DNA from 3 places in the Kribbella sp. NPDC050241 genome. Region 2 is predicted to be linked to each of the others. Evidence: riboswitches for the same ligand, from Rfam matches in the RefSeq annotation. Region 2 holds a riboswitch; each other region holds the start of a gene.

Region 1 (2,240 bases), on a different contig from region 2:
GAACAAGGTCGACTTCACCTTCGCGCTGTCACCCGGCCTGTCGATCCGCTACACCGACGACAGCGACTTCCAGGCGCTGATCGCCAAGTTCGAGGCCCTGTACGCGCTGGGTGCGCGCGCGTTCAATGTGGCCCTGGACGACATCGAGTACGAGAAGTGGCACAGCGCCGAGGACGAGGAGAAGTACGGCGCCGGCGGTGGCGGAGCCGGGCGCGCACAGAGCGAGTTGCTGAACCGGATCCAGCGCGAGTGGGTCGCGACCAAGCCGGACCTCGCCCCCCTGCAGATGGTCCCGACCGAGTATTACAACGTCGACGAGACGCCGTACAAGCAGGCGCTGCGGGAGCAGCTGGACAGCGCGGTGGTCGTGCACTGGACCGGTATCGGCGTCGTACCGGAGACGATCACGAGCGCACAAGCGGCCGAGGCGAAGGCCGTGTTCGGGCACGACATCCTCATCTGGGACAACTACCCGGTCAACGACTACGCGGCCGCCCGGATCCTGCTCGCGGCGGAGGTCGACCCGGAGACGGTTGTTGAGAATGACCCTTTGCAGTCCGTTGCCGGCCTACAGCGGTCGCGAGCCTGGTCTGGCCGACCAGGTCGTCGGCGTGATCTCGAACCCGATGAACCAGGCCGGGGCCAGCAAGATCGCGCTCTACTCGTTCGCCGAGTTCGGCTGGAACCCGGCGACGTACGACGAGCAGGCCTCGTGGCACCGCGCGCTCGCCGAGCGGGCCGGGGGAGACGCCGAGACGATCGCTGCGCTGGAGGTCTTCGCCGACCTCACCACCTATGACGGCCGGCTGCACCTGGTGAACGCGCCGGTCCTCGCCGCGCAGACCGCCGCGTTCTGGAAGACCTGGAAGACGGGCGACCTGGCCGGGGCCATCGCGCAGCTCGAGCCGTACCTCGAGGCGATCGAGAACGCTCCGGCCCGGATCCGCGCCGGGGTGTCCGACCCGTCGTTCGCCGACGAGGCCGGAGCCTGGCTCGATGCGACCTTCCTCTGGGCGCAAGCACTCCGCGAGTCCCTCCGGCACCTCGAAGCAGTGGCCGAAGGCAACAGCTCGGACGCCGCCACGACCCGGGACCAGATCGACCACCTGGTCACCCAGGCCAAGACGATCCGCGACACCCGCCTGCCACACTCCAAGACCCATCCCCAACTCGGTGACCCTGTCATCGAGACCTTCCTGACCGAGGCGACGGAGGGTGGCCGGGTATCCTGAGCGGTGGACCGCGACTGGCGCTGAGGTGGACGACCACCGGGGAACGGTCCGCCGGAGGATCCGGCCGAGCCGCGCGCCTGGGCACTTGACCTGTTGTCGACGCCCAAGGGAGCGCGCGCTATGACTGCCACTTTGATGACCGGTACCGACGTTGCCGCCGAGATCGTGGCGAAGACGGCCGACCGGGCCCGTGCACTGCAGGAGCGGACCGGGGTCCAGCCGTGCCTGGCCACCGTGCTGGTCGGTGACGATCCCGCGTCGGCGACGTACGTGCGGATGAAGCAGAACCGGTCGAAGAAGGCCGGCATCGGGTCGCGGAGCGTGGTACTGCCCGCGGAGACGACGACCGAGGAGCTGGTCGCTGAGCTGACCAAGCTGTCCCAGGACGCGGCGGTGCACGGGATCCTGCTGCAGCACCCGGTGCCTGCGCAGATCGATGAGCGGGCCGCGTTCGAGGCGATCGACCCGGCCAAGGACGTCGACGGCGTGACCACGCGGTCGTTCGGTGCGATGGCGTTCGGTGAACCAGGCTTCCGGTCCGCGACGCCCGGCGGGATCATGCGCCTGCTCGAGGCGTACGACGTGCCGATCGCCGGGGCGCACGCGGTCGTGATCGGCCGCAGCCCGATTCTCGGCAAGCCGGCCGGGATGTTGCTGCTGGCATCGAACGCGACCGTCACCTACACGCACTCCCGAACCACCGACCTGCCCGCGATCGTCCGGACCGCGGACATCGTGGTGGCCGCGGTCGGCCGGCCGAACTTCGTCCAGGGCGACTGGCTCAAGCCCGGCGCGGTCGTCGTCGACGCCGGCTACAACGAGGGCAACGTCGGGGACGTCGACTTCGCCGCCGCGGCCGAGGTCGCGAGCCTGATCACACCGGTCCCCGGCGGGGTCGGTCCGATGACGATCGCCCTGCTCCTGGAGCAGGCCGTCGACGCCGCCGAGGCGCAGACCCGCTAGGGCACGGCTCTAGCGACGTGTCCTAGCGGTCGCAGCCGCCGTCCT
Region 2 (2,240 bases):
TCAAGTAGCAGTGACGTAGTCGGAGCCGGCCCCACTCGGATCTTCCGGGTGGGGCCGGTCCCTTTTCACAACCGCGGGAAGACCTCCCCGAAGAACTCCCGGTCGCCCGCGAAGATCGGCTGCAACGCGAGGAACTGTGCGGGAGTGACCCAGCGGGTCTCGCCCACCTCTCGCGGATCCGCCGTCACCTCGCCGGGTGATGCCGCCGCGGTCCACCAGTGGAGCAGGTAGTCGCCTCCGGCGGTGGTCGACTCCCAGACCTTGGCGAGTGGGGTGACTGCCAGGCCGACCTCCTCCCGGACCTCGCGGACGAGGGCTTGCTGCTGGCTCTCGCCGGGTTCGAGGGTCCCGCTGAGAGGCGCCCAGTATCCGGGCATGCGCGCCTCCGGGCCCCGGCGGATGACGAGTACTCGGTCGGCTTGTCGCAGTACGGCGACTATCGCTTCGTGCTGAGGCATTCGGCGCCATTCGTCAGAGTGGTGTGGACGATGAGTGCGGTGGAGAGGGCGGCCGGGTCGTGGGTACGGATGTAGTCCGCGCCCTGGGTGGTGGCGTGGAGCTCGGCGGCGAGGGTGCCGGGGCCGATGTCGGACAGCGCCGTGTTCGTGAGCGTGCGCAGGAAGGACTTGCGGGACGGGGAGACGAGGACGGGGAGGTTGTAGCGGCTCTTGAGGCGGCTGAGGTTGGCCAGGACGGTGAGCGACGGTTCCGGAGTACTGCCCAGGAAGTAGCCGAGGCCGGGGTCCAGGATCAGGCGGTCGCGGGTGATGCCGGCTGACTCGAGGGCGGTGACGCGGGCGTCGAAGAATCGCTCGATGGCCGGCCAGATCGTCTGTGGCTCGGTACGAACCCTGGTGGCCGGACCGAGGTGCTGGACCGAGTGCATCACCACCAGCCGGCAGGTCAGGGCGGCCAGTTCGTCGTACCGATGTGGGTCCGGGAAGCCTTGGATGTCGTTCAGGTACGTCGCTCCGTGCTCGGCGGCGTACCGCTGCGTCGCCGGATGGTAGGAGTCGACGGCCAGCGGTAGGTCGCCCAGCGCATCCAGCACTGGAGCCAGCCGGGCGATCTCCTGCTCGGGCGTCACCTTGGCGGCATCCGGGTGGCTGGACGCCGGGCCGAGTTCGATGATGTCGGCGCCACCGGAGTGCAACCGGCGCGCATGGGCGATCGCGTTGTCCGCCGCAAGGTAGCGACCGTCGTCGGAGAACGAGTCCTCGGTGATGTTGACGATGCCGACCAGCAACGGTCGATTCATGACCCGATTCATGACCCGATTCATGACATGGCCTCCCGGTCGATCCAGAAGCCCAGGCGCTCGGCGTACGTCATCCAGACGAGATCGCTCCCCGGTGGTTCGCCCACCTCATGCGCCAGTCACGACCCGGCGCAAACGCTACCTCAGTTACGCCGTCGGGAGCAGGTGGAAGCCGACGCCGCGGACCGCGTGGATGGTGACGGTGGCGCCGAGGTTGGCGAGCTTCTGGCGGAGCCGCTTCACCACGGAGTGGATGTGCGAGCCGTGGCCAAGGTGCTCGTTGCCCCAGACGGCGTGGTGCAGGTGCTGGTACGTCCAGACCCGGCCGGGCTCCTCCACCAGGCAGTGCAGGAAGTCGTGCTCGAGCCGGGTCAGGGGAACCTCGCGGTCCTTCCACCGCACCACCCGGCGATCGACGTCCAGGTACAGCTCCTCCTCCAGCACCGGCTCGGGTTCAGGGGTGGGCACTGCCATGATCTGGGCATGCTGCTCGGCAATGGGCAGCACGGTCGGGGTCAGCACGACCGGTCCGGCCGACGACGTCACCCCGGTCAGCGCGAGGAACGTACGAGCCTGCTCGGCACTCGATACCAGCAACAACGCGTCCGCCCCACCCAGCAACCGTGCGAGCTGCACCCGCTCGGCCGTGGACGTGGCCACACCGATGATCAACGACGAATCCGACGGCCTCTCCATGCGCGCCCCTCCCCTGTCGACCCCGACCCGCACTAAGTACGGTTTACGGCGGGAAGTAAGTCAAGGGATTCCCTGCGCGGGGGCCTGGCACAAATGCGAACTGTCCAAGACAGGACAGGACCACTGGACCCGGAGAACCGCCGGCCGGCCCAGGACGGTGGGCGCGGCCGGCGGTCCGGTCGGCGGTTCAGGTGGTGTCAGCCGATCGACTTCACCGCGGTGATCAGCGTCCCGTCGGAGGTGTCACCGGACAGCTCCCAGAAGAAGGCACCGCCCAGTCCCTGGG
Region 3 (2,240 bases), on a different contig from region 2:
CGCCGACTCGGCCTGCCGCCCGGTGATCCCGTACGACGAGACGTCGAGCAGAGCCAGGTGGTTCTCGGTGCCATCGGTGACGAGCTTGACGCCACGCTTCATCAGGCCCTCCGCGAGCACGACCGCGTTGTCTGCGACGGCCTGCGCGTACTCCTGGAACGACGGCTGCCGGGCCTCCGCCAGCGCGACCGCCTTCGCCGCCATCGTCTGGCCGAGCGGACCACCCAGAACCATCGGGCAGCCGCGGTCGACGGCGTCGGCGTACTCCGGCTGGCACAGCACCATGCCGCCGCGCGGGCCGCGCAGCGACTTGTGCGTGGTCGTCGTGGTGACGTGCGCATGCGGGATCGGGTCGAAGTCGTCGGTGAAGACCTTGCCCGCGACCAGGCCGGCGAAGTGCGCCATGTCGACCATCAGCGTCGCGCCGACCTCGTCGGCGATCTCGCGCATCGTCGCGAAGTTCACCTTCCGCGGGTACGCCGAGTAGCCGGCGATCAGGATCAGCGGCTTGAACTCCCGCGCCTTGCGGGCGACCTCGTCGTAGTCGAGCAGCCCGGTCTCCGGATCGGTGCCGTAGGAGCTCTGGTGGAACATCTTGCCGGAGATGTTCGGCCGGAAGCCGTGGGTCAGGTGACCGCCGGCGTCCAGCGACATACCGAGCATCTTCTGGTCACCGAACGCCCGGCGGAGCTTGGACCAGTCCTCCTCGGACAGGTCGTTGACGTGCTTCGCGCCCGCCTCGGCCAGCGCCGGGGACTCGATCCGCTGGGCCAGGATCGCCCAGAAGGCGACCAGGTTCGCGTCGATGCCGGAGTGCGGCTGGACGTAGGCATGCGGGGCGTTGAACAGCGCCGTGGCGTGGTCGGCCGCGGCCTGCTCGACGGTGTCGATGTTCTGGCAGCCCGCGTAGAAACGGTGCCCGATGGTGCCCTCGGCGTACTTGTCCGAGAGCCAGTTGCCCATCGTCAGCAAGGTGGCGGGGGAGGCGTAGTTCTCGCTCGCGATCAGCTTCAGCGAGGAACGCTGGTCGGCCAGTTCGGCCTTGATCGCGCCGGCGACGGTGGGTTCCACCGCGGCGATCACCTGGAGCGCGTTGTTGTACGCGGCCGACGCGGCGGCGGCGTCGAAGGGTTGAGTCATCGTTGTCTCTCCTGCGGTTGCAGTGGGTCGTGGGCACCCAGGCGCACGGTGCCGACAGTCTTCGCTCCCCGGTGGTTCTCCACCTCAGCGCGCCAGTCGCGACGCGGCCACCCTATCGTGCTGCCGCGGCTCAGAGTCAGAGGCTGCGGTCGGTGATCAGGCCGAACGGCGTGGTCCGCGGGAGGGTGCCGAAGACGCCGCCCCAGTCGTTCGCCAGTCGGGACGCGACGAAGGCGTCCGCGACCGCGGGTGTGGAGTGCCGGACGAGCAGGGACGCCTGAAGGCAGAGCGCCATCCGCGCCGCCAACCGGCGGGCGCCCGCCTCGGCGCCCTCGACGTCAGCAAGCGCTTGCAGTACGTCGTTGACCGCGGTGTCCAGGCGTTCGTCCGCACCCCGCGCCGCGCCGACCTCCAGCAGCCAAGCCTCGAGCGACTCGGGCCGTCTGAGGGCTCGCAGTACGTCGAGTGCGTTCACGTTCCCCGACCCTTCCCAGATCGAGTTCAGCGGGGACTCCCGGAACAGCAGAGGCATCCCGGACTCCTCGACGAACCCGTTCCCGCCGAGACACTCCAGGGCCTCGGCGGCCATGAACGGCGTCCGCTTACTCACCCAGAACTTCGCCAGCGGCAGCCCGATCCGCCGGAACGCGGCCTCCTGCTCGTTGCCGTTGGTCGACGCATCAACCGCCGCCGCAAGCCGCATCGCGAGCGCTGTCGCAGCCTCACTCTCGAGCGCCAGGTCGGCCAGCACGTTCTGCATCGCGGGCTTGTCGGCGAGCAGATCACCGAACGCCGAACGATGGCGGGTGTGCCAGAGCGCCTCGACCAGCGCGCGCCGTTGGAGAGCGGCCGAGCCGAGGACGCAGTCCAGCCGGGTCGCGGCCACCATCTCGATGATCGTGCGGACCCCGGCGCCCTCGTCGCCGAGGCGGTAGCCGACCGTGCCGTGGAACTCGACCTCGCTGGACGCGTTCGACCGGTTCCCGAGCTTGTCCTTCAGCCGCTGCAGGGCAAACGCGTTCCGGTTGCCGTCGGCAAGCACGCGCGGGACGACGAAGCAGCTCAGTCCGTCCGGCGCCTGCGCCAGTACCAGGAAGACG

The links. Region 2 has a riboswitch for ZMP and ZTP ahead of folP (dihydropteroate synthase). Riboswitches for the same ligand answer to the same signal wherever they lie in the genome.
Region 1: another riboswitch for ZMP and ZTP. It lies ahead of ACIBG5_RS07510 (bifunctional 5,10-methylenetetrahydrofolate dehydrogenase/5,10-methenyltetrahydrofolate cyclohydrolase); the one in region 2 lies ahead of folP (dihydropteroate synthase).
Region 3: another riboswitch for ZMP and ZTP. It lies ahead of ACIBG5_RS04665 (glycine hydroxymethyltransferase); the one in region 2 lies ahead of folP (dihydropteroate synthase).

The regions. Positions count from the first base shown of each region.
Region 1 covers NZ_JBITJE010000001.1:1,589,456-1,591,695, reverse strand. Annotated here, with positions in the region: partial or broken gene ACIBG5_RS07520 (beta-N-acetylglucosaminidase domain-containing protein) at 1-460, shown strand, start outside; gene ACIBG5_RS07515 (beta-N-acetylglucosaminidase domain-containing protein) at 627-1,232, shown strand; ZMP/ZTP riboswitch at 1,233-1,322, shown strand; gene ACIBG5_RS07510 (bifunctional 5,10-methylenetetrahydrofolate dehydrogenase/5,10-methenyltetrahydrofolate cyclohydrolase) at 1,353-2,195, shown strand; gene ACIBG5_RS07505 (phytanoyl-CoA dioxygenase family protein) at 2,218-2,240, opposite strand, start outside.
Region 2 covers NZ_JBITJE010000005.1:366,268-368,507, reverse strand. Annotated here, with positions in the region: gene ACIBG5_RS25295 (S8 family serine peptidase) at 1-8, shown strand, start outside; gene ACIBG5_RS25290 (NUDIX hydrolase) at 66-458, opposite strand; gene folP (dihydropteroate synthase) at 437-1,258, opposite strand; ZMP/ZTP riboswitch at 1,302-1,391, opposite strand; gene ACIBG5_RS25280 (winged helix-turn-helix domain-containing protein) at 1,406-1,954, opposite strand; gene ACIBG5_RS25275 (glycosyl hydrolase family 18 protein) at 2,152-2,240, opposite strand, start outside.
Region 3 covers NZ_JBITJE010000001.1:1,004,562-1,006,801, forward strand. Annotated here, with positions in the region: gene ACIBG5_RS04665 (glycine hydroxymethyltransferase) at 1-1,140, opposite strand, end outside; ZMP/ZTP riboswitch at 1,169-1,250, opposite strand; gene ACIBG5_RS04670 (acyl-CoA dehydrogenase family protein) at 1,277-2,240, opposite strand, start outside.